4 regions of the Sphingomonas faeni genome follow, and region 1 is predicted to be linked to each of the others. Evidence: predicted binding sites of a transcription regulator. Region 1 holds the regulator's gene; each other region holds the start of a gene.
What was found. Region 1 encodes LexA, which represses DNA repair genes until DNA is damaged. Its sites were predicted from a motif close to GTTCCNCNCTTGTTCT; they were not measured.
Positions count from the first base shown of each region.

Region 1 (7,799 bases):
AGTTGCAGCGGCATGTTGCGCCCCGCCCCGCTTAGGCTATGGCGGCGCCATGATCCTCGTCGTCGACAATTACGACAGCTTCACCTGGAACCTCGTCCATTACCTGATGGAACTGGGCGTCGAGGTGGAGGTCGTCCGCAACGATGCGATCTCCGCCGGGCAGGCTCTGTCGTCGGGCGCGGACGCGTTCCTCATTTCCCCCGGCCCCTGCACGCCGACCGAGGCAGGCGTCAGCCTCGACCTCGTCGCGGCCTGCGCGGATGCCGGCAAGCCGTTGCTCGGCGTGTGCCTCGGCCATCAGGCGATCGGCCAGCATTTCGGCGGCAAGGTCGAGCGCGGCGGCCTCATGCACGGCAAGACCTCGCCCGTGCTCCACGACGACACCGGCTTGTATGCGGGGTTGCCCTCCCCCTTCATCGCCACGCGCTATCACTCGCTGATCGTCAACGCGGTGCCGGACACGCTGGTGGTGAATGCGACCGCAGAGGACGGCACGGTCATGGGCTTCCGACACAAGACGCTGCCGATCCACGGCGTTCAGTTCCACCCGGAAAGCATCGCGACCGAACACGGCCACGAGATGCTCGCCAATTTCCTGAAGATAGCCGACATCCCCCACATACTCCCCTCCCGCCTGCGGGAGGGGTCGGGGGAGGGCAGCGCCGCACCCACGACGTTGGCTGGCCAGGAAGCCCCTCCCCTAACCCCTCCCGCGAGCGGAAGGGGAATATGACAACGACTACGCTCCTCCCGGACCCGACCTCGTCCCTGTCGCGCGAATCCGCCCGCGAGGCGTTCGCCGACATCCTCGACGCGCGCGCCAGCGACGACGCGATCGCCACCTTCCTCACCGATCTCGCGACCCGCGGCGAGACCAGCATTGAGATCGCCGAAGCCGCCCGCGCACTCCGCAACCGGATGATCCCGATCGACGCCCCCGCCGGCGCGATCGACGTCTGCGGCACCGGCGGCGACGGCCACCACACCTTGAACGTCTCGACCGCCGTCGCGCTCGTCGTCGCCGCGACCGGCGTGCCCGTCGCCAAGCACGGCAACCGCGCCGCCTCCAGCAAAGCCGGCGCCGCCGACACGCTGGAAGTGCTCGGACTCGACATGGACCGCGCCGGCGCCACCGCGGAGGCGAGCCTCAACGAGATCGGCATCGCCTTCCTGTTCGCCGCCAACCACCACCCGGCGATGAAGCGCATCACCCCGATCCGTCAGCGCATCGGCCGTCGCACGATCTTCAACCTGATGGGCCCGCTCGCCAACCCGGCCGGCACTACCCGCCAGCTGATCGGCATCGCCCGCCCCGATTACGTCGCGCTCTACGCCGACGCGCTCGAACAACTCGGCACCGAAGCCGCACTCGTCGTCTCGGGCGAAGAAGGCCTCGACGAACTGTCGGGCGCCGGCCCCAGCATCGTCGCCTCGGTCGGCAGCGTCGCGCTCCCCGCAAGGATCACGCCCGAAGACGCCGGCCTCACCCGCCACGCCACCACCGATATCCGCGGCGGCGACGCGGCCCACAACGCCGACGCGCTCCGCCGCCTGCTCAAGGGCGAGGCGGGACCCTACCGCGACGCCGTCCTGCTCAACGCCGCCGCCGCCTTGATGGTCGCCGGCACCGTCCCCACTCTCGTCGAAGGCGCCGCGCAAGCCGCCGCCGCCCTCGACACCGGCAGCGCCGACGCGCTGCTCGCCCGCTGGATCGCCTACTGACATGACCATGCTCGACCGTATCCTCGAGACCAAGCGCGCCGAAGTCGCTGCGCGGAAAGCCACGACCTCGCTAGCCGATATCGACGCCGGCATCGCCCGGATGTCGAAGCCACGCGGCTTCCGCGCCGCACTCGATGCAAAGACCGGCTACGCACTGGTCGCCGAGGTCAAGAAGGCCAGCCCCTCGAAGGGCCTGATCCGCGCCGACTTCGACCCCGTCGCGCACGCCCGCGCGTACGAAGCCGGCGGTGCCGCGTGCCTGTCGGTGCTGACCGACGAAAAGTGGTTCCAGGGCTCAGACGCGTATCTGACCGCCGCCCGCGACGCAGTCTCGATCCCGGTCCTGCGCAAGGATTTCATGGTCGACCCGTGGCAGTCGACCGAGGCGCGCGCGATCGGCGCCGACTGCATCCTGATCATCGTCGCCGCGCTCGACGACATCCAGATGGCCGAGATCGAGGCGTCCGCGCTCGAATGCGGGATGGACGTGCTGGTCGAGGTCCACGACGCGCATGAAATGGAGCGCGCGCTACGGCTCAAGTCGCGCCTGATCGGCGTCAACAACCGCGACCTGCGCGACTTCACCGTCGACTTCCAGCGCACCTACGATCTCGTCGGCAAGGCGCCCAAGGACTGCACCTTCGTCGCCGAAAGCGGCCTCACAACCCGCGCAGAACTCGACGCGATGGCCGAGCACGACATCCACTGCTTCCTGATCGGCGAAGCGCTCATGCGCCAGGACGACATCGAAGCCGCAACGCGCGCTCTCGTCGGATGACCGGCCTCACCCACATCGACGAAGCCGGCGCGGCAAGAATGGTCGACGTCGGCGGCAAGGCGGTCACCGCCCGCGAGGCCGTCGCCTCCGGCCGCATCACCATGTCCACCGAAGCCGCCACGGCAATCGGCGCCGGCACCGCGAAGAAGGGCGACGTCCTGGCGGTAGCCCGCGTCGCCGGCATCATGGCCGCCAAGCGCACCAGCGACCTGATCCCGCTATGCCACCCGCTCCCGCTGACAAAGGTCGAGATCGACCTAGTCGTCGACGAAACCGGCGTAACCGCCACCGCCACCGCCTCGACCGAAGGCAAGACCGGCGTCGAAATGGAAGCGCTCACTGCCGCAACGGTCACGCTCCTCACGATCTACGACATGGCCAAGGCCATCGACAAAACAATGGTCCTCTCAGACATCCGCGTCCGCGCGAAATCCGGCGGCAAATCCGGAAACTGGACCGCCTAACGAGGAACCCTCTCCCCAAAGGGGAGAGGGAAAGACGCCAAAGGCGGCGAGGGTGAGGGCAAGCCAAACAGAACGCGCTCGGCTATGGCCCCTCAATCCCCATCCATAGACCAGTCGTGGCTCTCCACGATCGTAGACTCCACCGGCCGCCCCGCCGCATCCAGCGAAGGGTCATACCGAAACCGCTGTTCGATCAACCGGCACGTCAGGTCATCCAGCACCCGGCTCCCGCTAGACCGCGTCACCCGGCACCGCGACACCCGCCCATTGGTCTGGACCAAATACCGCACGAACACCCGCCCCCGGATCCCCGTCTCTGCGGCCTCGCGCGGATAATCCGAGTCCCTCAACCGCCCGCTGCGCCACTCCGGCGGTGTTTCCTCACCGCCGCCGCCGTCGCCGTCTCCATACCCGCCGCTGCCGGTCCCATTACCGATCCCGCCACTCCCGGTCCCCGGCCCGCGAACGTTCGAAGCCCCCGAAGTCGCCTCCGCACCCACCCCAGCCTTCTCCGCCACCACGACAGGCGGCGGCACGACGATCGGCACGATCTGCGGCGGCGCCACCACCTCGGTAGCCTTCGACTTCAGGTTAGACGGCGACGCAGCCCCCTCGGGCTTACGGCTAGGCGACGGCCGAGGCCTGACCTTCTCCTCGGGCGGCGGTGGCGGAGGCGGCGCCGCATCGAACACCTTCAACGCATCGGTCACCGCTCCCGGCATCGTCACCACCAGCCCCGACAGCAGCGCATAACCAAGCATCCCCGGCAGCAGCACCGCACCCACCGCCGCCCCGATCCTGTCTTTCGCCCGAGGCGTATAGCGTGTCATCATACTGATCTGGTGTCTCTTTCCCCCAAACAAAGCCCCGCGCGCCATGAACGCGCACTGGCCAAGCCCCCAGAAGACCCGATCGCGACCAACCCACACCCGTCATCGCAGAAGAAGCGCGCCGCCCACCCAAATAAAAATACCACCCCGGCGAAGGCCGGGGCCCAGTTGGGAAAGCCGACGCAATAACGAGCGACGTCCGCCCAACACTTGTTTCCCCGCGAAGGCGGGGACCCAGCCTGGGCTCCCGCCTTCGCGGGAGAACAAGGAGGAGGTAACTAACGTACGATACCCGTCAGCTCAAAGCGCCCCAATCAATCCGCAACCCACACCCCACTAACCCAACAACACCTGTCCTACACACCAGACCCATGGCAAAGCGCGGAACATACCCACGCACCCTGCGCTTCCCCCATACGAAACCGCCCCAAGGCACAAACCGCCAAACTGCTCCCAGCGTCTATACTTCCTATACTTCACTTTTCAGAAACGCCCGAAAACAGAGTCTTACGCATGACCCTAGTCCCCGTCGCCGAAGCCCAGACCCGCCTCTTCGCCATGGCCCCCCGCGTCGGCAGTGAGGCCGTGGCGTTACGCGAAGCCGCCGGCCGCTGGGCCGCGGAGGACATCCTCGCCCGCCGCACGCAGCCGGCCGCCGACCTCTCGGCGATGGACGGCTACGCGATCCGCTTTGAAGACCTCCCCGGCCCCTGGAAAGTCATCGGCGAAAGCGCCGCCGGCCGCCCCTTCATCGGCAAAGTCGCCCCCGGAGAAGCCACGCGAATCTTCACCGGCGCAGCGATGCCCGAAGGCGCCGACACCGTCATGGTCCAGGAAGAGGCCGAACGGGACGGCGAAACCCTGATCCTCGCCGGCGAAGGCCCGGAGACATTCGGCCGCAACACCCGCCGCAAAGGCCTCGACTTCACGACCGGCACCCGCCTGATCGCCGCCGGCGACCGCCTCAGCCCCGCGCGCATCGCGGTCGCCGCGACCGGCGGCCATGGCAGCCTCACCGTCAACCGCCGCGTCCGCGTCGCCGTCGCCGCCACCGGAGACGAACTCGTCCCCCCCGGCTCGACGACCGACGGCGTCGCACTCCCCGAATCGAACGGCATCATGCTGGCGGCAATGCTCGCCGACATGCCCGTCGACATCATCGACCTCGGCATCCTGCCCGACAATCTCGAAATCCTGCGCGAGGCGTTCGCCAGCGTGCAGGCCGACCTGCTCGTCACCACCGGCGGTGCGTCGGTCGGCGATCACGACCTGGTCCGCCCCGCAATCGAGGCGGCCGGCGGCACGATAGATTTCTGGCGGATTGCCCTGCGCCCCGGCAAGCCGATGATGGCCGGCCGGATCGGCGAGATGATGGTGCTCGGCCTCCCCGGCAACCCGGTCTCCGCGTTCGTCACCGCCACGCTGTTCGTGAAGCCGGTCGTGGCGCACATGGCCGGCGCGCGCGACCCGCTCCCTCAGTCGACCCACGCGCTGCTCGGCGAAGACCTCCCCGCCAACAATGCTCGGACCGACTATCTCCGCGCCGAACTCCGCGACGGCAAGGCCTATGCCTCGACGATCCAGGACAGCTCGATGCTCCTCACGCTGGCCCGCTCGACCTGCCTGATCGTCCGCGCCGGCAACGCGCCGGTGGCATACGAAGGCGAATCGGCGGAAATCCTCGTTATCGCGTGATACGGACGCTTGACGGCGTTAATTATGTTCCATAGAAGTTCCCAGTCTGTTCCGGACGGAGAACCGCCATGCTCACGCGCAAGCAGCACGAACTCGTCTGCTTCATCAACGATCGCCTCAACGAAACCGGCGTATCGCCGTCGTTCGAGGAGATGAAGGACGCGCTCGACCTCAAGTCGAAGTCGGGCGTCCACCGTCTGATCAGCGCGCTCGAGGAGCGCAACTTCATCCGCCGCCTGCCGAACCGCGCACGCGCACTCGAAGTGCTGCGCATGCCCGAGCGGGCGGAGAAAAAGGCGCCGTCGAAGGCGTCGAACGTCAAGGCGGCCCCCACCGCCGCAACGCCGCAACCGGCCAACGACGTCATCGAGATCCCCCTCCACGGCCGCATCGCCGCCGGCGTCCCGATCGAGGCGTTCGAAGGCAGCACGATGCTAGCCGTCCCCGCCGCGCTTCTCGGCACCGGCGAACACTATGCGCTGGAAGTCTCCGGGGACTCGATGGTCGAAGCCGGTATCCTGGACGGCGACTACGCCCTAATCCGCCGCACCGAGACCGCCCGCGATGGCGAGATCGTCGTCGCGCTGATCGAAGACAGCGAAGCCACGCTGAAATACTTCCGCCGCGAAGGCGCGATGGTCCGCCTCGACCCGGCCAACCGCGCCTACGACCCCCAACGCTACGCCCCCGCGCAAGTCCGCGTGCAGGGCAAACTCTCCGGCATCCTCCGCCGCTACGACTGAACCGCTCCATCGCGGAGCCGAGCGTGCCGCGAACTGAACGAGCGCGCGGCACGCTCAAGAACGGGCGGATCGCGCCAGGGGTGGCGATCGCCCGCCTCGAGGATCGTCACGACCGTCCCCGTCCCCAAAGTCAGCGCGACCCCGCCCGTCCGTCGCAGAACACGGCGGTCCAGCTTTAGCCACCGCGGCACACAACGTTTCGGCAGACCGCGTTCGCTGACCACGACGTCAGCGCTGCGACAGGCGGCGATCAGTTCGGCGATTGGGACCATATAGGCGCTGCGGGTCGCGAGGATCCGCCACATCCTTCCCCGAGCGGCGATATCGGTGACGCAAAGATCACGACTGCATCGAGCGTCGGGCTGATCCGCAAGCAACAGCGGCTCGCCGTCCACCCCGCCATTCTCGGCGAGCATGTCCCGCGTATAGTCCCCAGCCCGATCACGCAGCATAGCCAACCCCGCCGCCGTCCGCACCGCAACATGACGACCGTCACCCGTAACGAGAACGTCAGGCGCCGGTGTTGTCAACGCCCAGATCGCTCCGGCCACCAGCGGCAGCAGCCCCAGTTGCCGCAACCGCGTCCGCCACAATGCAATCCAAATCCCTCCAACGACCATCAGCGCAAACGCCGCCGTCGGCATCGCCGGCAAGGACCGCACCGAACCGGGGGCGCCAGCGACGATATGTGCAAGCCACAAAAGCGCATCGAGCGAGCGCTGCACCAGCCACCAGATCGGCGCGCCAAGACCGCCGGCGTCGAGCAGCAACGCGAGCGCTTCCAACGGCATCACGACGAACGTCGTCAACGGAATCGCGACGATGTTGGCGAACGCCCCGTACAGCCCGGCCTTGTGGAAATGATAGACCGCGATCGGCATCAGCGCGAATTCGACCAGCAGCCCCGTCAGCAACAGCGACGCGACGCCGCGTGCCAGCTTGCGTCCTCGCCCCTCGTCATGTGGCCCGAAGAATGCGCGGATCACCGGATGTTCGTGCAGGGCCATGATGGCGGTGATCGCCGCGAACGACAGTTGGAAGCTAGGCCCGGCCGCCGATTCCGGCAACACCAGCATGACGCACGCCGCCCCCGCCGCGACGAGCCGCAACGTCATCGCCTCGCGTCCCATCGCCAGCGCCGCCAGCACGAGCAGCGCCGCGACGCACGAACGGATCGTCGGCACCTGGCTCCCGGTCAGCAAGGTATAACCGATCGCCGCCGCCGCCCCGGCCAACGCGGCGATCAACGGCAGTCGCGCGTGCAAAGCCAGCCACGGACTGAGCGCCAGCAGACGCAACACGATCAGCATCGTCGCCGCCACCGCCGCGGTAATGTGCAGTCCGCTCACCGACAGCAAATGCGCGAGACCTGCCCGGCGCATCGCCTCCGAATCCTCTTCGCTGATCGCGCCGACGTCGCCGGTCGCAAGCGCGGCCGCGATACCGCCCGCGCTGCCATCCAGCCGCGATACAATATGGTGCGACAGCGCGACACGGATGCCAGCGCCTGATTCGCTTGACCTAGTCACGACCACCGGTGCGAAGCCGCGCCCGGTCGCGCCGATCC
Region 1 covers NZ_JAUSZF010000001.1:1,427,999-1,435,797, forward strand. The annotation lists gene QFZ54_RS06565 (anthranilate synthase component II) at 50-733, shown strand; gene trpD (anthranilate phosphoribosyltransferase) at 730-1,722, shown strand; gene trpC (indole-3-glycerol phosphate synthase TrpC) at 1,724-2,500, shown strand; gene moaC (cyclic pyranopterin monophosphate synthase MoaC) at 2,497-2,964, shown strand; gene QFZ54_RS06585 (energy transducer TonB) at 3,057-3,794, opposite strand; gene QFZ54_RS06590 (molybdopterin molybdotransferase MoeA) at 4,308-5,489, shown strand; gene lexA (transcriptional repressor LexA) at 5,558-6,232, shown strand; gene QFZ54_RS06600 (ComEC/Rec2 family competence protein) at 6,223-7,799, opposite strand, start outside.

Region 2 (7,799 bases), on a different contig from region 1:
CAGATCGACACGTGTGCCCACGATCGAGCGGACGCCGGTCGCCTTCTGCGCTTCCCACGCCCGCACGACGCCGGCGACGGTGCCGATATCACTGACCCCGATCGCCGGATAGCCGAGCAGCGCCGCAGCCGCGAACAGCTCGTCCGGGCTGGAGGCACCGCGCAGGAGCGAGAAGTGCGTCAGCACCTGAAGCTCGACATAATGGGTCATCCGAAGGCCCCGTGCATCCACCAGCTGAGATCCCCGGTGTCGTCCTCGAAACCGTCACCGCGGCGGAAGACCCAGTAGCGACCGCCGGTCTCGTCCTCGACGCGGTAATAGTCGCGGATCGCCCACACCTCGGCGTCGCGCCGCCACCATTCGCCGTGGACACGCTCCGGTCCGTCGCCGGCGACGACCTTGTACGTCTTGCCCCGCCACTCGAACCGTTTCGGCGGTTGATCAGGCATCAGCGCCATGACCCGGTGTAGTGGCTCTGGATGCGCGAAGAGACGGATCGGACGTTGCCAAGCCGGCCAATCTCCCGGCACGCGATTGGGATCGGAGCGGATAACGGCGCGCTCCGGCACATGGCTTTCGACAGGCGCTATGCGGAAGACGGCATGCCCTCCGATGCGGCCTGCGATCAGGTCGACCAGGCGCGACGGATCACGCACCAATGTCTCACCGGCGAGGACAGCGCCAAGGTCGACCGCATCGAGCGGCTCTGTGTGCGGCGCCACCAGCGAGAATTGCTCAAGCCCCATGCCTGGATCGATGCGCTCGATGCGCAGCTTCAGCAGCCGCAGAAGATGCGTCACCTCGCGTGTTGGCCGGGATGTGCCGACCGCCACGATCTGCTCACTGCCGTCGACGCACAGGCCGGTCAGCCGCAGCGACCTGGCGCCAAGGCCCTTTGCCTGCAGCAGTTCTGCGAGGTCGCGCAGGAGGTCGCCCATGACCTGCTCGATCGCCTCGGCTGTACTGATCGGCTCCAACAACCGGCGCTCGACAGCTGGCACCTCCGCATCCTCACGCGGGGTGATCGGCTCTGCCATGCCTCCCAAGGCCTGATCGAGCCGCGTGATGGCGGCTAAGCCAAGCCGGCGTGCCAGTGGCCCGCGCGCGACCGGCAACAGATCTGCGATCCGCTCGAAGCCGAACTTGCGCGCCGCGGTGAGCGCCGTCGGCGTCAGGCGCAGCGCGGCGACCGGCAATGGGCTCAGCGCCTCTACCGTTCCGCGTGGTTCGACGCGGGTAAGATCGTCCCTTCCGAACCGTGCCAGCGCGTGCGCAGCACCTGGTGTGTCGGCTACCGCAACACGGGCTGTGAAGCCTGCGCGACGGCAGAAAGCCAGCAGGCGACGGCAGAACCGCTCCTCCCCGCCATGGAGATGATCGCAGCCGGCAAGGTCGATCCAAAGCCCGTCTGCCGGCGTCACTGCCGCGATCGGCGACCAGCGTCGAACCGCCAGCAGCGCGAGGCGATCGAGTAGCGCCGTGTCGGCCTCAGGATCGGCCGGACGAAAGTCGAGATCTGACACCAGCGCGCGGGCATGCGTAGCCGCCATGCCTGCGTGAATGCCGAGAGCCTGCGCGCCTGTGCAAGCAGCAACCACCTCCTCGCGTCGCCCAACCTTTCCAACCAAAGCAAGCGGTGCAGATACGGTGATTTTAATATTAAGACGCGATGCAGAAACTATCGGCTTCGACGGGTTCGCCGATTTATAGGGATGATTGGCTGCTTCCGATCGCCGACCAAGCTCGCGCATGGGCGGTTTTGCATGAACTGGTAGCGCGGCGATCTGCGCCTCAACGTCCCCGCGTGATTGCGCACCCTCGCGCGCCCAACGGGCACCAGGCCGCCATCCGCCGCCCTTCGGCACCGAACAGGTACCCGGATCGTCGTCGACCGGCAGTTGCAGGGCTGGCCGTTCAGGCAGCCGCGTAGCGGGCCGTTCCAACCGTCTCAGCCGCTCGATGGCTAAGTTCGGCAGGAACAGCGAGACGACCCGTCTCATCGCTGCCCTCCACTATCAGGGAAAAGCCCTCACCGCCGCGCTGCCGCGCCAGTTCGACCGACCATCTCGCTCTTCCTACACCCGCGATCTCTAACCGCGCCGAAGGCGCGGAGCCGATCCGCCAGCGCGTCCACGCGGCGGACGGTTCGGAAAAAGGATCCTGATCACGGCCGCGTCGACGGCGAAGGAGCAGCACCGGCATGTCAGCTTCAGCAGCCACAAGCTGCAGGCGGCGGGTTGCGACCATCGATACCTTGCTCGCTTCCGCGATGATCGCCGATGGTGTGCCATCGCGAACCGCGTCCTCGATCACGGCGAGCAACGCCGCGTCATCGTAGGGCTGAGCATAGATGACATCCGATGAGGACAGGCCCGCTTGCGCCAGAGCCGGAGCGTAGAGGTCGGTGCGGCACGTGGCCCACAAGACAGGGCCGCTGGCGTTGGCAGCTTCACGCGCCGCAATGCCGGCAAGGAATAACGTCGTTGCAGCATCATCGACCAGCGATGCGCTGCGCGCCGTCGCCTCGTGAAGCGCTCCAGCACGCAAACCGCCAGCACCAAGCCGGCCATCGATCGCGTCTACGCCGAACGGCAGCACGCGGTAGTCGGTCACTGGCGTAGCAATCGTCCGCAGATGCGCAATGCTGGTTGCGAGGGACTCGGGGGCGGGGGACATCATGTTCTTACACTCTACTCGTTCTCTTTATGTTCCGTTACCATCTCCAACATTGCAAGCGCTTTGATCGTCCCGATCCGGGCAGGAGGCTTGCCGTTCCCCTCGGCGCACGGAGGGGAACGAAAAAAATACGAAGCGGCAACAAACGACGAATTATTCGCTTTCGTTTGGCAGTTCGGTGACTCATAGAATCGTCATGCCGATCCGCCCCGAGAACCGCTGGCTCTACCCGATCGACTGGCGGCAGCTGTCCCAGACGGTCCGGTTTGATCGCGCCGGCGCCAAGTGTGAAGGATGCAGCCGGCCGCATCTGCGCCGGGTGGTCCATCTAGGCGATGGCCGCTGGTGGGATGCCGATGTCCGCTGCTGGCGGTCGGACCGCGGCAAACGTATTTCGATGAAAGCCGGGTTCGCGCTGGCGTCGGTTCGGGTGACCTATGTCGTCCTGGCCTGTGCGCACCTCGATCATGATCCTGGCAACAGCGCGTCTTCAAACCTCAAGGCGCTGTGTCAGCGCTGCCACATGATCCACGATGCAGCCGAGCATCGCTGGCAGCGCTGGTGGAATGTCTTTCGGCACCGCGCGATCCGCGATCTCTACGAGGATCCTCGCGTCACGCGCGAACGCATCGCTAACCGCTAGAGATCGATGTTGCGGGCCCGCATCGCCTCGGCCGCGAGATCGGAGATCGGCCCCTGCCCTCCAGTCGCCTCGTAAGCTTCGGCGACATCGTGATCGGCAAGCTTGTTCAGCATGAGGCGAACCGCCGCAACGCTGGCGTCGTCCAGTACGGTCTTTGTCTCGTCGTTCGCCATGGCTAAGGTCCCGCCGGTGTTTCCAACGGAGTACGAATAGCATGAACATAAGTGACTTGGCCAAGGGCGTCGCCGAAGCGACCGGTTCGAACGAAGCCGATGCAAAGAAGGCGATCACCGCCGTATTCGACCAGATTGCGGCCGCAGCCGTGAAGGGCGACGAGGTTTCGATTCCAGGGTTCGGCAAGTTCACCGTCAAGGACCGCCCGGAGCGCGAAGGCCGTAACCCCGGCACCGGTGAGGCGATCACCATTGCGGCTTCCAAGAAGGTTGCGTTCACAGCCGCCAAAGGGCTGAAGGACAAGATGTAAGACGTGTGCGCCGGCGAGCGGTCTCGTCGGCGCCAACCCTAGGAACAGGCTCGTGTGCAACCGGTATCGTATGACCGCAAAAGAGGTCGACCTTGCCGTCACCTTCGGTATCCGACCTCCGTATGAAAAGGACGAGGAATACCCCGTTGGTGACATCTTCCCGACCGGCAAGAAGACCCCGTTCTACGGCAAGGTGATCGTGCAGGACGGCGCGGAGCGAAAGCTTGAGCGGATGGAATGGGGCGTGCCGACGCAGGTGCCGAGTGTGCGCGACCCCTCGGTCAAACTTACCAAGTACGTGACGAACGTGCGGAACCTGAACTCCAGCTTCTGGCGATCGATGCTGACGACACCGGCGCGACGCTGTCTCGTCCCGGTCACCGCCTTTTCGGAATACGGTTTAGCGCCGGGCGAAGACGGCAAGAAGCCCTTGCACTGGTTTGACGTGCCCAGCCGTCCAATCTTTGCGTTTGCAGGCATCTGGCGTCCGACCGAGCGAGGCAATGCCTATGGTTTCCTGACGACCGAGCCGAACGCGATCGTGGCGCCCATCCACCCCAAGGCCATGCCGGTCATCCTGCACGACGATGATTACGATCGTTGGCTGACAGCGCCCTGGGACGAACTGAAGGACTTGGTCGCGCCCTACCCATCGCAGTTGATGCGCGTTGAGGGCATGTCATCGGCGGACGCGGAGGATGCCCGATCGTCTGTGCTATTCTAGCCGTTGAACCCCGAAAGGTGACTGACAATGACAGAAGCGACATGGGGCGAAAGCGCCAAGACCCCGGACATCAACTGGCGCATGAGCGCGTCGTTGGAAAACGTGCCCCGCGGTGACACCGATATCGCCGAAGTGACGGACCTCGAGCGAGTCGTGCGGGATTGGGTCAGGCTGGACCCTGAACATAAAGAAGCGGCAACCTTGACCACGGATCATGCCGTTCAGATCGAAGGGGTTTCCAGTACGACGTTCACTGGCGAAGCTATCGCAGCCCTAGCCGAGCATTTGCCGCCACTCCAACCGTAGAGGAGTAACTACTATGGTAAAATCCAGCGTTCGGTTCGAGCGCGGTGACGGATATTGGGTGGCGGAGCGTGATAGCATCGGCTTCACCGGCACGACCGACTTTGGTCCCGTCGAGTTTTTGATCACCAGCGAAGCGTTGGCCGAGATGCTGAACCCGGAGCTAGAAGGAATTGATCCGGAAACCGCGACCGAGGTCTTCATCGAGTTCGAGAGCGACGTGCACCGCATTGCCCAGCGCGAATTTGTGAAACGTTTAGGTGGTGAGCCACCGATCTTGCTGACGACTTCAGATGTAGCGCTTTAGCATCGAAGCACGTTTACTATTTAAATGGTTCACTGGTCCGGAGCGGGTTACGCTCCGGGTCAACGTCGTCTCCATGCCTATTTCAGTATAAGCCGCCCTCTTCTCGCTCCTCTGCTCCTTCCTTTTGCGCTTCCTCGAGATCGTTTGAATTTTGTTCGTCGGCGACTGGTTTATCCTCAAGGGTATCTTCTTTCCCGTTGTTGTCGTCCGGTAGTTCGTTGACGTCGGCTTCAAAACCGGGCTCTTCGGCCTGCGGGGCGGTCATCATCGTTGCTCTCCTTCACAAACCCAAACGATCCAACAAATCGCTCGGTTGCGAACCAGCGGACGATACCTGACACCTGCCGGCGAGCGTTCGCGTTACCGTTCCTGATGAGTCTGATCGTGGTGTACCTTTAGAAGACCGATAGCCGAATGACCCATAAGCAGACGTTCAATGCTCAAGATGAGCTGCCCAAAACTGGACGCCCGTTCATCTTCCTTGAACGCGTAGGAGAACCGTCCAAAATGGACGCCACAAGCGCGGCGGGGACAACCCGAGCTAGATCGAGTATCCGAAAATCACCAATATCGATTTCTTCAGACGACCGTCGCCACCCTGAGCCGCGCCGGATATGAACTGACCCGCCCCAACGTAAGGGTCATTTCGGCCAATCAGAAATTCAGAATAGACCTTGATGCGCTGAGACTTCTTGGACGACCAGACCGCCCCGATATCGAGCCGTTCGCTATCCTTGAAGCCGTCTGCATCTTTGAAAAAGCGACCGTAGTTGACGTAGGGCGTAACATCGAACGGCAAGCTTCCGGTGTCGATGGATCGACCCAACTCGCCAAATACATATGTCCCTTTCGTCGCGATGTTATAGGAGGCGTCGAAGCCTCCGACAGTGATCATGTCATTACGACCCGGATTCCGCGGATCAATGTCCTGCCTCGCTACGAGTGTCTTTGCATGCCAAGGCCCTTTACTACCGGTAAGGCTTGCCGCGAAGATGCGCTTGCTGCCGTCGGCATGCGTATCAAAGTTATGGATTGTCGATAGCCATCCAGAAATGGTGGCGCTGAGCTTTACGGTCTCTGTTGCCGCAAGCGTGTAGCTGACGTTCCCGATGAGCATATTGCGTTCGTCGTTACGCGAACCGTCCGGCACGTAGCTGTCAGCTTTGGAAATGTTCGTGGAGTAGCGGGACGAGTCCGAACTGATGCCGCCACCGGCAGGCCCGCTGGAAGGGAAGAACCCGACCTCTACACGATACCGCGGCGTCTCGTGACGGAACTTGACGCCGAGATTGTAGGTCTCTTCAAAACCGTAAACGAACGCGAGGTCGTCGAGGATGGACGATCCCCAGTATCGATCGTCGAAAGGAACCGCTTGAATACCTGCGGTAACGCTGTCGGACTCGGTGAGCTTGGCCCCGCCATAGGCGTACATCAGGAAACGCACCTCCCCCGGGTATTCCCGGTAGCCGGCCGATTTTCCGTAGATGAAGTTGCCACCGTAGAATCTGTACTGCGCCGCGCCAAAGAACCGGTCGGACGTATAGTCCGCCGTCAGTGCAAGGGTATCGAAGGAGAGGTGGCTCGACGTGCGGTCCGCGCCGCTTCCGGACACGTCGTTAAAGCGAAGATCATACCGCCCCCGTAACGTGGCCCCTACCTTTAGTCCCTTCCTCGGCGATGCCGGCGGTGCCACGTCCGGCTTCGTAGCAGGGGTATCTGGAAGGGTTACCTCTCCTCCCGCATCGGCATTGCCGGTGGGCGATGCTGCCCCATTCGGACAGGCGGCACCGGGCACGCACTGTTGTTCGATGACGACCGGAACCGGTGGTGTCAAAGGCATGCGCTCTCCTTCGCGAAAGTAGCCTCCGCGTTGCTTTGTTTGGATATTAGTTGTGCAGGGTCGCTAGGCGGCTGGCGCTGCGACCAGACTGCGTTCGCCGACTACCGACAATCCGTAGCCGGACAGCGCGACCAGCGTGCGGTGCGTGTTCGTCAGCAAGATCATTCGTTCGACTCCGAGTTCCGTCAGGATCATCGCGCCCACCCCGTAATCACGAAGTTCCTCCATGTCCGATGGCGACAAGGTGCCTGCTCGTGCTTTCAGCGCCATCGAGAAACGATCGTCACGCTGCCGGTTGATCGCGATCACGACGCCCGCCCCCTCTTCTGCGATCATCCGCATCGAGCGCTCGAGCACATCCATGCCTTGGCCATCGCCCGCAAAGATGTCGGTAAGCGCCGATATCGCATGCATCCGAACCAGTGTCGGCTGTTCGGGATCGAGCACGCCCTTCACCAGTGCGATCTGTTCGGTACCGGTCGCACGGTTGCGATAGGTGATCGCCCGCCATTCTCCGCCCCACCGGCTGTTGAACGTCACCTCGGTGCATTTCTCGACCAGATGGTCGTAACGACGGCGATAGGCGATCAGGTCGCGGATCGTGCCGACCTTGAGGTTATGAAGCTGGGAGAAACCGATCAGGTCGCTCAGGCGAGCCATCGTGCCATCGTCGTTCATGATCTCGCAGATGACGCCGGAAGGGTTGAGCCCAGCCAATCTGGAGACGTCGACCGCGGCCTCGGTGTGGCCAGCGCGGACCAAAACCCCACCGTCGCGTGCGATCAGCGGAAAGACATGACCTGGCGTGACGATTTCGCTCGG
Region 2 covers NZ_JAUSZF010000004.1:232,934-240,732, reverse strand. The annotation lists gene QFZ54_RS19185 (error-prone DNA polymerase) at 1-210, opposite strand, end outside; gene QFZ54_RS19180 (Y-family DNA polymerase) at 207-1,751, opposite strand; gene QFZ54_RS19175 (ImuA family protein) at 1,915-2,676, opposite strand; gene QFZ54_RS19170 (hypothetical protein) at 2,873-3,319, shown strand; gene QFZ54_RS19165 (hypothetical protein) at 3,316-3,492, opposite strand; gene QFZ54_RS19160 (HU family DNA-binding protein) at 3,534-3,803, shown strand; gene QFZ54_RS19155 (SOS response-associated peptidase) at 3,856-4,527, shown strand; gene QFZ54_RS19150 (hypothetical protein) at 4,555-4,833, shown strand; gene QFZ54_RS19145 (hypothetical protein) at 4,847-5,137, shown strand; gene QFZ54_RS19140 (hypothetical protein) at 5,220-5,405, opposite strand; gene QFZ54_RS19135 (hypothetical protein) at 5,679-6,977, opposite strand; gene ribB (3,4-dihydroxy-2-butanone-4-phosphate synthase) at 7,041-7,799, opposite strand, start outside.
Region 2: QFZ54_RS19175 (ImuA family protein) is a predicted target of LexA. The motif match lies at 2,697-2,712, and genes of this name have one in related genera.

Region 3 (7,799 bases), 1.3 Mb from region 1:
ATCCCTTCCCGGGCGAGCCGATCGCCGAGCGCGTCGCGCGGATGCCGAACCTCGAAGAGATCGTCTGGGCGCAGGAAGAGCCGAAGAACAACGGCTATTGGTTCTTCGTCGAGCCGCTGATCGAGGAGGCGCTGGCGACGGTGAACTCACCCGTGAAGCGCGCGCGCTACGCCGGGCGCAACGCCTCGGCGTCGCCCGCGACCGGCCTGATGAAGCGTCACCAGGCCGAGCAGGGCGCGCTCGTCGCCGACGCGCTCGGCCACAACGTCCGCGACGAAATCCGCCGCGCGCGCAAGACCGAAGACGAACGCTCTGCCGGCAAGGCTGGCGCATAACTCCAATTCCTGCATCTCCGCCCGTGCGGGGATTGAAGAGGTAGAAGCAAACATGGCAACCGAAGTCACCGTCCCCGTCCTGGGTGAATCGATCACCGAAGCCACCCTCGGCGAGTGGCTGAAGCAGCCCGGCGACCCCGTCGCCGTCGACGAGCCCATCGCCAGCCTCGAGACCGACAAGGTCTCGGTCGAGGTCCCGTCGCCGGTCGCCGGCGTCATGGGCCAGCACGCGGTCGCCGTCGGCGACACCGTGCAGGTCGGCGCGATGCTCGCCACGATCGACGCAGGCGACGGCGCCGCCGCGTCGGCCCCTGCGCCCGCACCCGCCGCGACAGCTACGCCAGCCGCTGCTCCTGCCAAGGACGAGTCCGGCGCAGGCTATGGCGACCAGCCCGGTGCCGGCACCAGCGACTCGCCCGCCGCGCTCTCGCCGTCAGTCCGCCGCGCGGTGCTCGAGCACGGCGTCGATCCCGGCACCGTCAAGGGCACCGGCCGCGACGGTCGTATCACGAAGGAAGACGTGACCGCCGCCGCATCGAGCAAGCCCGCCCCTGCTCCTGCGGCAGCCCCCGCACCGGCAGCAGCGCCCACCGCATCCGGCCGCGGCGAAGAGCGCGTCCGCATGACGCGCCTCCGCCAGACGATCGCCAAGCGCCTCAAGGAAGCGCAGAACACCGCCGCCATGCTGACGACGTTCAACGACGTCGACATGACCGCGGTGATCGAGGCACGCGCCAAGTACAAGGACCTGTTCGAGAAGAAGCACGGCGTCCGCCTCGGCTTCATGGGCTTCTTCGTGAAGGCCGCGACGATGGCGCTGCGCGACATCCCGTCGGTCAACGCGTCGATCGACGGCGACGACATCGTCTATCACGACTATGCCGACATCTCGGTCGCGGTCTCGTCGCCGGGCGGCCTCGTCGTCCCGGTGATCCGCGATGCCGACCAGATGTCGGTCGCGACGATCGAGAAGACGATCGGCGACTTCGGCAAGCGCGCCAAGGAAGGCGCGCTCAAGATGGACGAGATGAAGGGTGGCACCTTCACGATCTCGAACGGCGGCGTGTTCGGCTCGCTGATGTCGACCCCGATCATCAATCCGCCGCAGTCGGCGGTCCTCGGTCTCCACCGCATCGAGGAACGCCCGGTCGTCGTGAACGGCCAGATCGTCATCCGCCCGATGATGTACCTCGCGCTCAGCTACGACCACCGCCTGATTGACGGCCGCGAAGCCGTGACGTTCCTGGTGGCGCTGAAAAATGCTATCGAGGATCCGACGCGGATTCTTATCGACCTGTGAGGTAGCAATGGACTGGCGCGACCACATTCACTCGGACCCCGGCATCATGGGCGGCAAGCCTGTTTTTCGGGGTACGCGCTATACCGTGGAACGCGTCCTAAAGCTGGTCGGCGCGGGTTGGTCTTATGACCAGATCGCGGAAGAATATCCGGGGGTGCTTTCCGAGCACCTCCGCGCCGCCGCCCTGTTTGCCGCAGATCTCATGCACGACGAAAGCTATGTCGCGATCGGCCGGGCACGCGCGGCTTGAGGTTGATGTGCGATGCGAACATCGGTAGCCGCATCGCTCGCGTTCTGAGTACAGCTGGTCACGATGTCGTCCGCGCATCCGTTGTTTTGCCCGACGAGAAAGACGAAATCATTCTCGCGTATGCGGTCGCCGACGATCGCTTCCTGATCTCGTGTGATCGTGATTTCGGTGAACTGGTTTTCCTGAAGCAAGCGACCCCGCCACCCGGCATCATCTATGTCCGGTTCGAGCCGGACCACGTCGAACACATCCTTCCGCGGTTGTTGCCGCTCCTCGAATTCGAGGCGTGCAATGGCCATATGACTGTCATCGGGACGAAGCGTGACCGCGCTGTTCCCCTCCCAGCGAAGAGCAAAGACAATGGCTGACTACGACTATGACGTCCTCGTGATCGGTGCGGGCCCCGGCGGTTACGTCGCGGCGATCCGCGCCGCGCAGCTCGGCCTGCGCACCGCCTGCGCCGAGTCCCGCGACACGCTCGGCGGCACCTGCCTCAACGTCGGCTGCATTCCGTCCAAGGCACTGCTCCACGCGTCCGAGATCTACGAGGAGGCCAAGGGCGGCCACCTCACCAAGTTCGGCATCGATTTCCAGGGCGTCACTCTCAACCTCGACCAGATGCACGCCGAGAAGGCCAAGGCCGTCAAGGAACTCACCGGCGGCGTCGAATTCCTGTTCAAGAAGAACAAGGTAACCTGGCTTAAGGGTAAGGCCGCCTTCCAGGACGCGCACACGGTGGACATCGCCGGCCAGAAGGTCACAGCCAAGAACATCGTCATCGCCACCGGCTCGAGCGTGATGCCGCTCCCCGGCGTCGAGGTCGACCAGAAGACCGTCGTCGACAGCACCGGCGCGCTCGAGATCCCGAAGGTCCCCGAGCACATGGTCGTCATCGGCGGCGGCGTGATCGGTCTCGAACTCGGGTCGGTCTGGCGTCGTCTCGGCGCCAAGGTCACGGTCGTCGAGTTCGTCGACCAGATCCTCCCCGGCTTCGACGGCGAGGTCCGCCGCGAGACTGCCAAGCTCTTCAAGAAGCAGGGCATGAAGCTGAAGCTCTCGACCAAGGTCACCGGCGTGACCGTCGCCGACGGCGTCGCGACCGTCAGCGTCGAGCCCGCCGCCGGTGGCGCGTCCGAGACGCTGACCGCCGACGCGGTGCTCGTCTCGATCGGGCGGAAAGCGAACGTCGACGGCCTCAACCTCGAAGCCATCGGCCTCGAGCTGAACAAGCGCGGCCAGATCGAAACCGACCACTCGTTCCGCACGAAGGTCGACGGCGTCTGGGCGATCGGCGACTGCATCCCCGGCCTGATGCTCGCGCACAAGGCCGAGGACGAGGGCGTCGCGGTGGCGGAAAACATCGCCGGCCAGACCGGCATCGTCAACGAGGACATCATCCCGAGCGTCGTCTACACGATGCCCGAGATCGCCGGCGTCGGCCTCACCGAAGAGGCCGCCAAGGAAAAGACCGAGATCAAGGTCGGCAAGTTCCCATTCGCCGCCAACAGCCGCGCCAAGACCAACCGCGACACCGACGGCTTCGTGAAGATCATCGCCGACGCGAAGACCGATCGCGTCCTCGGCGTCTGGATCGTCTCGAGCCTCGCGGGCACGCTGATCGCCGAAGCCGCCATCGCGATGGAATTCGGCGCGACCAGCGAGGACATCGCCTACACCTGTCATGCGCATCCCACGCATGCCGAGGCGATCAAGGAAGCGGCTATGGCGGTACAGGGCAAGCCGATTCATATCTAGTACGACCGCGCAAAGGCCGTAGCGCAAGCTACGGCCGAGCACCCAGCGGTCGGACCGGCCGGCGCGGCCAAAAGCCGCGTCCGACGACAGGGGCTTTGCCCCTGTCCGGCCAAGCCACGGTCCGACCGCGCAAAAGCCGTAGCGCAAGCTACGGCCGAGCAACCAGCGGTTGGACCGGCCGGCGCGGCCAAAAGCCGCGTCCGACGACAGGGGCTTTGCCCCTGTCCGGCCAAGCCACGCTAAGCTGAATTTCTGGAGGGCGTCGGTGGTAATCCACCGGCGCCCTCTCTGCGTTTGCACGGCGAACGGCGAACGGCGAACGGCGAACGGCGAACGGCGAACGGCGAACGGCGCGGGTGCGGAGCGAGGGGTGAAGGGTGAAGGGTGAAGGGTGAAGGGTGAAGGGTGAAGGGTGAAGGGTGAAGGGTGAAGGGTGAAGGGTGAAGGGTGAAGGGTGAAGGGTGCGGAGTGCGGGGTGCGGGGTGAGAGGTGCGGCGTGAGGGGGGCGGGGCGAAGGTAGGAAGCAGATGTAACCACAGTCAGCTTCAAGCCTCGCGCCATTCTAAAACCCCACCCGCCACGCCCCCCATCCGTCATCCCGGCGAACGCCGGGACCCACGGTTACGGCGGACCCGGCGATCACGCGCCACCATTACCCGGTCCGCAACCATGGGTCCCGGGCGTCCGCCGGGATGACGGGGGGAAGGACGATATGAGGGCGCGCGGTCAAAGGTGTAGGGCGACCTCGCGCCTCGTGCTTTCCGTTCTGTTTAACCCCATTGCGCAAGAGCGGACTTACCAGCCCCGCGTACGGCTACAGCATGCCAAGCCCAAGCGATCCTCGGGGGGAGGCCAAGAAAGACCACCGTTCAGGCCCTCGTTCGCGTCATCTTCAAAGGCCACTCATCCAACCAGAACCAAAAGCACCACCCCGGCGAAGGCCGGGGCCCAATTGGAGAGGCCGCAGTAACGACGCGTAGCCCTACATCATCGCCGTTTCCCAATTGGGCCCCGGCTTCCGCCGGGGTGGTGCCCTCACGATGTGTATCGCCGGGAGGATATCGGTCTAGGTCGTGCGACGAACGGCGCATTGCACTACAGTCATCGCTCCAGCGAAACTGCCCGCCCCCGACACACCAACAATCAAACCTTAGGCGGACCATTCCGCGGCTTGCCGAACCCGGCGAACAACGTCTCCAGCCCTGCGGTGACCGTGCCGATCACCTTGGCCATTTCAGGCGGCAAGGGTGGCGCCTCCCCAAACGGCGGTTTCGGCGCAGCCCCCGCATAGGGATTGGCCGCAGGCTCGTCCGACGAAGGCTTCGCGCCAGTCTCAGGAGCTGCCGACGTTTCCGGCGTCACCGGCGGTTCAGGCGGGGCAGGGTGCCCAGCACGCCCGGCGGTCTTCGCATCCTGCTTCGTGATCGCAGCCGCAGCCATCATCAATCCAGCCGCGACCACCTGCCGCCCGGCCGGCGTCCCCAACTGCCGGGTGACCGCCGCAGCGATCCCGGCAAAAGGCGTCGCGCCATCATGCTTCCGGCCATGCTTGCCGCCATCATGCTTGGCGTCATGCTCATGCCCACACCCACCGCTGGCGGCCCGCTCAGCCTCGCGCTCGCGGCGCTTCCGCTCGTCCTTCTTCTTGCCCATGTCACGCTCCAGAACTGTATTGTCTATCCAATACACCATGTAAGTATCGCCGACCCGCGCCACAATGCCCCCTTTCGTTCGGCACCCGCGTTACCCATCTCTGCAACCGACCTGACGGCGCCGCACAAGGCTTGCCGCACCCGAACAAATATGGAACACACCGCCTCATGCTGACCAAGATTTCCGTACGCGGCGCGCGCGAGCACAACCTCAAGGACGTCGACATCGACATCCCCCGCGACACGCTGACGGTGATCACCGGCCTGTCCGGTTCCGGCAAGTCGAGCCTCGCGTTCGACACGATCTACGCCGAGGGCCAGCGCCGCTACGTCGAGAGCCTTTCCGCCTACGCTCGCCAGTTCCTAGAACTGATGCAGAAGCCCGACGTCGACCACATCGAGGGCCTCTCGCCAGCCATCTCGATCGAACAAAAGACCACCAGCCGCAACCCGCGCTCGACCGTCGCCACCGTCACCGAGATCTACGATTACATGCGCCTATTATGGGCGCGCGTCGGCATCCCGTATTCCCCCGCCACCGGCGAACCCATTGCCGCGCAGACTGTCAGCCAGATGGTCGACCGCGTCATGGCGCTCCCCGAAGGCACGCGCCTCTATCTGCTCGCCCCCGTCGTCCGCGGCCGCAAGGGCGAGTACCGCAAGGAACTCGCCGAGTGGCAAAAGGCCGGCTTCGCGCGCGTCCGCATCGACGGCGAGATCCACGACATCGACGAAGCCCCCGCGCTCGACAAGAAGTACAAGCACGACATCGAAGTCGTCGTCGACCGCCTGGTCGTCGGTGGCGAAATCGCCACGCGCCTCGCCGAGAGCTTCGAAACCGCGCTCAAACTCGCCGACGGCCTCGCCTATGTCGACCCCGCCGATCCGGTCGAGCCGCACACGCCGAAATCCGAAATCCTCGGCAACAACGCCCCCGACGGCCGCATCGTCTTCAGCGAAAAATTCGCCTGCCCGGTCAGCGGCTTCACCATCTCCGAGATCGAGCCGCGCCTGTTCTCGTTCAACGCCCCGCAGGGCGCATGCCCGGCGTGCGACGGCCTCGGCGAGAAGCTGCTGTTCGACGAAGACCTCGTCGTCCCCAACCACATGCTCAGCATCAAGAAGGGCGCGGTCGTCCCCTGGGCGAAATCGAACCCGCCGTCGCCCTATTACATGCAGGTCCTCGGCAGCCTCGCGCGCGAGTTCAAGTTCGACATCGAAACCCCGTGGGGCGACCTCCCGCCGGAGGTCCAGAGCACCATCCTGCACGGCTCCAAGGGCAAGCCCGTCACGCTCACCTTCATCGACGGCAAGAAGAAATACGACGTCTCCAAGCCGTTCGAAGGCGTCATCGGCAACCTCAACCGCCGCATGCTCCAGACCGACTCCGCCTGGATGCGCGAGGAGCTGAGCAAGTACCAGTCCGCCGCCGCCTGCGAAGTCTGTGGCGGCGCGCGCCTGAAACCCGAAGCGCTCGCGGTCAAGATCGCGATGAAGGACATCTCCTATGCCACGCATCTCTCGGTTGTCGACGCGCTCCAGTTCTTCACCGACATGCCACAGCATCTCGGCGACCAGCAGAACGCGATCGCCGAACGCATCCTCAAGGAGATCGTCGAGCGCCTGGGCTTCCTCAACAACGTCGGCCTAGATTACCTCAACCTCGACCGCACCTCCGGCACGCTCAGCGGCGGCGAGTCCCAGCGCATCCGCCTCGCGAGCCAGATCGGCAGCGGCCTGTCCGGCGTGCTCTACGTCCTCGACGAGCCCTCGATCGGCCTGCACCAGCGCGACAACGACATGCTCCTCAAGACGCTCCGCCGTCTGCGCGATCTCGGCAACACCGTGCTCGTCGTCGAGCATGACGAGGACGCGATCCGCACCGCCGACTACATCATCGACATGGGCCCCGGCGCCGGCGTCCGCGGCGGCCAGGTCGTCGCGCAGGGCACGCTGAAGCAGATCCTCAAGTCTAAGGGCAGCATCACCGCCGACTATCTCAACGGCACCCGCGAAGTCCCCGTCCCGACCACGCGGCGCAAGGGCAACGGCAAGAAGCTCACCGTCCACAACGCCGTCGCCAACAATCTGCGCGGCGTCACCGCCAGCCTCCCGCTCGGCACCTTCACCTGCATCACCGGCGTCTCCGGCTCGGGCAAGTCGAGCTTCACGATCGACACGCTCTACGCCGCCGCCGCGCGCGAGCTGAACGGCGCGCGCATCGTCCAGGGCAAGCACGACAAGATCACCGGCCTCCAGTATCTCGACAAGGTCATCGACATTGACCAGTCGCCGATCGGCCGCACCCCGCGCAGCAACCCCGCCACCTACACAGGCAGCTTCACGCAGATCCGCGACTGGTTCGCCGGCCTGCCGGAATCGCAGGCGCGCGGCTACAAGCCCGGCCGCTTCAGCTTCAACGTCAAGGGCGGCCGCTGCGAGGCGTGCCAGGGCGACGGCGTGCTCAAGATCGAGATGCACTTCCTCCCCGACGTCTACGTCACCTG
Region 3 covers NZ_JAUSZF010000001.1:79,415-87,213, forward strand. The annotation lists gene QFZ54_RS00395 (2-oxoglutarate dehydrogenase E1 component) at 1-335, shown strand, start outside; gene odhB (2-oxoglutarate dehydrogenase complex dihydrolipoyllysine-residue succinyltransferase) at 388-1,635, shown strand; gene QFZ54_RS00405 (DUF433 domain-containing protein) at 1,643-1,885, shown strand; gene QFZ54_RS00410 (DUF5615 family PIN-like protein) at 1,891-2,253, shown strand; gene lpdA (dihydrolipoyl dehydrogenase) at 2,246-3,640, shown strand; gene QFZ54_RS00420 (hypothetical protein) at 4,784-5,293, opposite strand; gene uvrA (excinuclease ABC subunit UvrA) at 5,461-7,799, shown strand, end outside.
Region 3: uvrA (excinuclease ABC subunit UvrA) is a predicted target of LexA. The motif match lies at 5,435-5,450, and genes of this name have one in related genera.

Region 4 (7,799 bases), 780 kb from region 1:
CGAGCAGCAGCGCGAAGATCATCGCGAACCCGCCAACACTGCCGACGTTCAGGATCAGGTCGACCGGCAACAGCGTGACGATCGAATACGCCACCGCGCCCGACGACAGCATCACGCCGAGGAAGTTGAAGAACCCCGACCATACGACCGCGAACGGCGCGGGCATCGAGTGCGTGTAGATGACGGTGGCGACCGCATTGGCAGTATCATGGAACCCGTTCACGAACTCGAACCCGAGCGCGATCAGCAACGCCAGCGCAAGGAACGCGAACGCTCCGCCCGCCAGGCTTTCGCCGACCTGTGCGGTGTCGAACGCGATGCTGAACCCGGCATAGGCCAGCCCGCCGATCAGGACGGCAAGGAAGATCCACCGCCCCGACGGATGCAGCGAATGATCGAGCTTGGGACCGGTGTGCAGCGCTGGCGCCGTAGCGGCCGAATCAGCCGTCATCGCGCCGGGTGCAAATGTGGAGGTTGCCATGGGAATGTGCAGTCGGCCCTTACGATGACAATCTTATGACAGATATAAATCAGGCAGTGGTTCGCCCTGATTTGGGACGCCTCCCCTAACGATCCTCCCCCTTGCGGGGGAGGATTGTCGGAGCGACTCCGCCGAAAGATCAGTTCGCCGCGCGCTGGTTCACCGAGCCGTACCGATGCTCGCGATCTGCGTCCCACTACGCCCAAACAACACCGCGATCTTCACGTCCGCATCCACGGTCATTTCCTTGCAGCACCGCTGCGCATCGGCGAGCGCGTCGAGCCCCCCGCTACGTGGCTGGCAGGCGCTGGCGATCGCCGATCGCAGCCGGCGCTGGAACGCGGTCCGCCCGGCGTCGCTGGTCAGGTCGAGCCCGACGCGCGACACGCGTACCGACACCGGCTCGCGCCCGGAACTGGCCGAAGCACCTGCCGAAAGCAGGCACGCGCCGACGATCGCCGCCGAAGCGACGCTGATGAAAAGCTTCATGATGATGTTCCTCAAATGGTCCTGCGGTCCGCAGGGCTCGGCCTGCGGGCGACGGCGCCAGCGCGTCGGGACGCCTTTCTGGATGTGGCATCTCCGACGACGAACCTCGTCGCTGCGCATCCCCTAGGCGCACTTCATGACGCTCGCGCGACGGTTCGGCAACGGTCCGACGACGCGTGGAATCTATCTCAGACGTATGATCACATACCGGGATACCGCTCGAACGCCGGCAGTGCGGTCACGTCAACCATCCACGCTAAGCGATCGGCCACCTGGATATGCGCGCCCGGCGCGACCGCCTCGGGATCGTCCAGCGTGCAGGATTGCACGTCGATGATCCCCGGCAGCATGTCCGCGTTGGTATAGAAAAGCCCCGTTCCACACCGTCCGCAGAACTGCCGCCGGCCGTTCGTCGACGATACATACGTCACCAGATCACCGGAGATCGTCACCTGTTCCGTCTTGAACGCGACCCAGCCCACCATCGGCGCCCCAGCACTCCGACGGCAATCGCTGCAATGGCACAGCGCATAATGCTCGGGTTCCCCTTCCGCGACATAGCTGATCGCTCCGCAATGACATCGTCCCGCCAGCATGTCCGTCCCCCTGCAATGTTCCTCACTTGTTCCACGCATCGTCGCCCCGCGCAAGCGTTACTCGCTTGCCCCATCGCCCCCCGTTCCCTACCTGTTCACCGGTGAACCAGATCGCCCAAACGTCCGCGCCGCAAGCCGAGCCCCCCTATCTCCGCGGCCTCAATCCGCCGCAGCGCGAGGCGGTGCTGACCACCGACGGCCCCGTCCTCATCATCGCCGGCGCGGGTACCGGCAAGACCGCGGCGCTCACCGCCCGCCTCGCGCACCTGATCTTCACCAGGAAGGCGTGGCCCTCGGAGATTCTATCGGTCACCTTCACCAACAAGGCCGCGCGCGAGATGCGCGAGCGGGTCGGCCGTCTGGTCGGCGATGCGGTCGAGGGCATGCCGTGGCTCGGCACGTTCCACGCGATCGCCGCGAAGATGCTGCGCCGCCACGCCGAACTCGTCGGGCTGCAATCGAACTTCACGATCCTCGATACCGACGACCAGTTGCGTCTGCTGAAGCAACTTATCCTCGCCGCCGACATCGACGAGAAGCGCTTCCCGACACGCAGCCTCGCCGGGCTGATCGACCAGTGGAAGAACAAGGGCCTCGTCCCCGCCGACATCGATGCGGGCGAGTCCGAGCGCTATGCCAATGGCCGCGGCGGTGAGCTGTACCAGCAATATCAGACGCGTCTGATCGCGCTCAACGCGTGCGATTTCGGCGACCTGCTGCTCCACATGCTCGTCATCCTGAAGACGCACCGCGACGTGCTCGTGCAGTATCAGCAGCGCTTCAAATACATCATGGTCGACGAGTATCAGGACACCAATTCGTCGCAATATCTCTGGCTGCGGCTGCTCGCGCAGGAGCGCAAGAACATCGCCTGCGTCGGCGACGACGACCAGTCGATCTATTCGTGGCGCGGCGCGCAGGTCGAAAACATCCTGAAGTTCGAGCGCGATTTTCCCGGCGCCAAGGTCATCCGCCTCGAACAGAATTACCGCAGCACGCCGCACATTCTCGGCGCCGCCTCGGGCGTGATCGCGAACAATGGCGGACGGCTCGGCAAGCAACTCTGGACCGAGCGCGACGTCGGCGAGAAGGTCAAGGTCATCGGCGTCTGGGACGGCCCTGAGGAAGCACGCCGCGTCGGCGAAGAGATCGACATCGTCCGCCGCTCGGGCAAATCGCTGGACGAAGTCGCGATCCTGGTCCGCGCGCAGCACCAGACGCGCGAGTTCGAGGACCGCTTCATCGCGATCGGCATGCCGTACAAGATCGTCGGCGGTTTCCGCTTCTACGAACGCGCGGAGATCCGCGACGCGCTGGCGTACCTCCGCGTGGTCAACCAGCCCGCCGACGACCTCGCCTTCGAACGCATCGTCAACGTCCCCAAGCGCGGCCTCGGCGACAAGGCGGTCGCGCGCATCCACCAGCTCGCGCGCGCCACCGGCACACCGCTGACCACCGCTGCCGCGCGCATCCTCGATACCGACGAACTGACCGGGGCAGCGAAGAAGTCGCTTGGCCGGCTAGTCGGCGACATCGCCCGCTGGCGCGACATGGCGACCAGCCTGCCGCACGCCGAACTCGCGCGACAATTGCTCGACGAGAGTGGGTACACAGCGATGTACCAGGCCGAGAAATCGGTCGAAGCCACCGGCCGTCTTGAGAACCTCAGCGAACTCGTCCGCGCGATGGAGGAGTACGACTCGCTCGGCGCATTCCTCGAACACGTCAGCCTCGTGATGGACAACGAAGGCGGCGCGCAGGATCCGCAGGTCACGATCATGACCATCCACGCCGCCAAGGGGCTCGAATACGACACGGTCTTCCTCGTCGGCTGGGAGGAAGGCCTGTTCCCATCACAGCGCTCGCTGGATGAAGGCGGCGTAAAGAGCCTCGAGGAAGAACGCCGCCTCGCCTATGTCGCGATCACGCGCGCACGCCGGCTCGCGGTCATCATCCACGCCGCCAACCGCCGCATCTACGGCCAGTGGAACTCGTCGATCCCGTCACGCTTCGTCGCCGAACTCCCTGCCGAGCATATCGATACGGAAACCACGATGTCGGGAGGCGCAAGCCTCTGGCAAGCCAACTGGTCCGACCGCGCCGATCCCTTCGCGGATGTCGCACGCGGCACCGGTCGAGGCCCAGGCTGGCAGCGCGCGGCAGGCACGGGCAGCACATTCTCGGCCAAGCCCGCTCGCGTCGTCGAAAGCCGGTCGAGCGCGATCAGCCTCGGCAACAAGGGCCGCGACGACCTGTCGCTGGGCATGCGCGTCTTCCACCAGAAGTTCGGCTACGGCCTGATTGCAGAGATCGAAGGCAACAAGCTGGAGATCGATTTCGAACAGTCGGGCCGCAAGCGCGTCATGGACAGCTTCGTGACGCTCACGCCTTAACCGGTAGCAACGAAAGGCAGATCAGCCGGCGGTCTGATCCGCGAGCGAGAAGATCCGCTCCATCACCGCCCATTTCGGTCCGGTCGCGTCGATCGGCTTCTGATACACGTCCATCGCCGTCTCCCATGACGCGACAACCGGCTGCAAGGCCGGATCGGCCGCGCGTGGAAAATCGTCCTCGACCTCGGCGATCATCACGAGGCGGTCGGCGACCTGCCAGATCTCCATCTCACGATACCCCCGCTGGACGATGTCGCGCACGACCTCGGGCCACACTGCGCCCGGCGCGTGGCGTTCGCGGTAGGCGGCGATCAGGTCTGCGTCGTCGACGAGGTCGAGTGCACTCACGATGCGATACGTCACGGAAATTCCTTCGATACGGCGTATTCATACGACAATAGCGCCGCCGCCCCTTTTCAAAAGTCACTTTGACTAATAAAACCACCGAAACGCATAACGACGCGCAGGAGATGGAATGAGACTGTCCGGCAAGACCGCGGTAGTGACCGCGGCGGCACAAGGCATCGGCCGCGCCACCGCAGAACGCTTCCGCGACGAGGGCGCACGCGTGTTCGCACTCGACCGCGACGGCCATGCGTTGCAGGCGATCGAAGGCGTCGAACGTCTCGTCGTCGACCTGCTCGACGCCAGCGCGATCGCCGCACTGCCCGCCGCGATCGGCGACATCGACATTCTCGCCAACGTCGCCGGCTTCGTCGCGGCGGGCGATATTCTCCAAGGCAGCGACGACGACTGGATGCTGTCGTTCGACCTCAACGTCCACGCGATGCACCGCATGACCCGCGCGTTCCTGCCCGGCATGCTGGCGCGCGGCGGCGGTGCGATCGTCAACATGAGCAGCATCGCATCGAGCGTGAAGGGTATCCCCAACCGCTACGCTTACGGCGCATCGAAGGCGGCCGTGGTCGGGCTGACCAAGGCCGTGGCCGCCGACTTCGTTGGGCGCGGCATCCGCTGCAACTGCGTATGCCCCGGCACGATCGAGACCCCTTCCCTGCGCGAACGCATCGTCTCTCAGGCGGGAACGCAGGGCATTTCGGTCAGCGAGGCCGACGCCGCGTTCGTGGCGCGCCAGCCGATGGGTAGGCTCGGTCGCGCCGAGGAAATCGCCGCGCTGTTCCTGTATCTTGCCAGCGACGAATCGAGCTTCACCACCGGCGCGGTCCATGTGATCGACGGCGGCTGGGTCAACTAAGGATCATCAGATGAAACTGTTGCGTTACGGCCCACGCGGCCAGGAAAAGCCCGGCATCCTCGACCAGGACGGCGTCATTCGCGCGCTGCCCGCGGACCTCGGCGACATCGCCGGCGAGCTGCTGTCGTCCGAGGGTCTTGCGAAGATCGCCGCGCTCGACGTTGCGACGCTGCCCAAGGTCGAGGGCGCCCCGCGGATCGGGCCGTGCGTCGCGCGGACCGGCAAGTTCATCTGCATCGGCCTGAACTATTCGGACCACGCCGCCGAGAGCAACATGGCTCTGCCGGCCGAGCCGGTCGTGTTCGGCAAATGGACCAGCGCGATCCAGGGCCCGAACGACGATGTCGAAATCCCGCGCGGCTCCGAAAAGACCGATTGGGAGGTCGAGCTCGGCGTCGTCATCGGCACGCCCGGCCGCCACATCGCCAAGGCAGATGCGCTGTCGCATGTTGCCGGCTATTGCGTCGTCCATGACGTGTCCGAGCGCGCGTTCCAGCTCGAACGGGGCGGCACCTGGGACAAGGGCAAGGGCTGCGACACGTTCGGCCCGATCGGTCCCTGGCTGGTTACCGCGGACGAGGTCGATCCGCAAAACCTCAACCTCTGGCTCGAAGTCGACGGCCATCGCTATCAGGACGGCACCACCGCCAACATGATCTTCGACGTCGCGACGATCGTCTCGTACCTCAGCGACTTCTGCACGCTGGAGGCGGGCGACATCATCTCGACCGGCACGCCCGCGGGCGTCGGTCTCGGCCAGAAGCCGCCGGTGTATCTGCGCGCAGGCCAGACCGTGCGGCTCGGCATCGAGGGCCTCGGCGAGCAGACGCAGACGATGATCGCCGCCGCATGACGCAAATCACCGGCCTCCGGACGATCGACCTTCGCTTTCCGACCAGCGCGGGGCTCGATGGCTCCGACGCCATGAACCCCGATCCGGATTACTCGGCGGCCTATGTCGTGCTCGACACCGATACGGACGGTCTCGAAGGCCACGGCCTAACCTTCACGATCGGTCGCGGCAACGACATCTGCGTCGCTGCGATCGAGGCGATGCGGCATCTCGTGATCGGGCTCGACCTCGATTGGATCATCGAGAATCCGGGGCGGATGTGGCGACATCTGACGGGTGACAGCCAGTTGCGCTGGATCGGCCCCGACAAGGGCGCGATCCACCTCGCGACCGGCGCGGTGGTCAACGCGATCTGGGACTTGTGGGCTAAGGCGGTCGGCAAGCCGGTCTGGCGCCTCGTCGCCGACATGACGCCGGAGGAGTTGGTCCGTACGATCGACTTCCGGTACCTGACCGACGCGATCACCCCGGAAGACGCGCTCACGCTGCTGACGAACCGCGCGGCGGGCAAGGCCGAGCGGATGGCCGATCTCCAGGCCACCGGCTTCCCCTGCTACACCACGTCGGCGGGCTGGCTCGGCTATCCCGACGACAAGCTGCGGCGGCTCGCGCAGGAGGCGGTCGATGCAGGGTTCGACTATATCAAGCTCAAGGTCGGCCGCGATCTGGAGGACGATATCCGTCGGCTGACGATCGCGCGCGACGTGCTTGGCCCCGACCGAAAGCTGATGATCGACGCGAACCAGGTGTGGGACGTTCCGCAGGCGATCGAATGGGTCAACGCGCTCGCCTTCGCAAAGCCGTGGTTCATCGAGGAGCCGACCAGCCCCGACGATATCCTCGGCCACCAGGCGATCCGCGATGCGATCGGCGAGGTGAAGGTCGCGACCGGCGAGATGTGCCAGAACCGGATCATGTTCAAACAGTTCATGGCGGCGGGCGCGATCGACGTCGTGCAGATCGACAGCTGCCGTCTGGGCGGCGTCAACGAGGTGCTGGCGGTGCTGCTGCTCGCGGCCAGGTACGACCTGCCGGTGTGTCCGCATGCGGGCGGCGTCGGCCTGTGCGAATATGTCCAGCATCTCTCGATGATTGACTATCTCTGCTTCTCCGGGACCAAGGAGGGGCGCGTGATCGAATATGTCGACCATCTGCACGAGCATTTCGTCGACCCCTGCGTGATCCGCGACGCCGCGTACATGCCGCCGACGCTGCCGGGCTATTCGATTGAGATGAAGCCGCAGTCGCTGATCGACTATCGGTTCGCCGGATGAAGCTCGGGCTCGACGGCAAGGTCGTGATCGTCACGGGTGGCGGGGCCGGCATCGGCCTCGCCATCGCCCGCGGGCTGGCCGAGGAAGGCGCAATTCCGGTGATCGTGTCACGGAGCGCGCCTGAGGATTTCACGGCCGAGCACCTGTTCGTCGCGACCGAATTGTCCGACGACGATGCGTGCGCGGCGGCGGTCGAGGCGGCGGTCGCGCGCTATGGTCGAATCGACGGGCTGGTGAACAATGCCGGCGCCAACGACAATATCGGCCTCGACAAAACGCCCGCGCAGTTCCGCGCCTCGCTCGACCAGAACCTCGTCCATTATTTCGCGATGGCGCATCACGCGGTGCCGCATCTGCGAAAAACCCGCGGCGCGATCGTCAACATCTCGTCGAAGACCGCGGTGACCGGGCAAGGCGACACCAGCGCCTATGCCGCCGCGAAGGGTGCGCAACTGGCGCTGACCCGCGAATGGGCGGTCGCGCTGCGCGGCGACGGG
Region 4 covers NZ_JAUSZF010000001.1:652,975-660,773, reverse strand. The annotation lists gene QFZ54_RS03095 (inorganic phosphate transporter) at 1-451, opposite strand, end outside; gene QFZ54_RS03090 (UrcA family protein) at 641-970, opposite strand; gene QFZ54_RS03085 (GFA family protein) at 1,171-1,566, opposite strand; gene QFZ54_RS03080 (ATP-dependent helicase) at 1,677-3,959, shown strand; gene QFZ54_RS03075 (L-rhamnose mutarotase) at 3,981-4,322, opposite strand; gene QFZ54_RS03070 (SDR family oxidoreductase) at 4,435-5,175, shown strand; gene QFZ54_RS03065 (fumarylacetoacetate hydrolase family protein) at 5,186-6,028, shown strand; gene QFZ54_RS03060 (L-fuconate dehydratase) at 6,025-7,302, shown strand; gene QFZ54_RS03055 (SDR family oxidoreductase) at 7,299-7,799, shown strand, end outside.
Region 4: QFZ54_RS03080 (ATP-dependent helicase) is a predicted target of LexA. The motif match lies at 1,584-1,599, and genes of this name have one in related genera.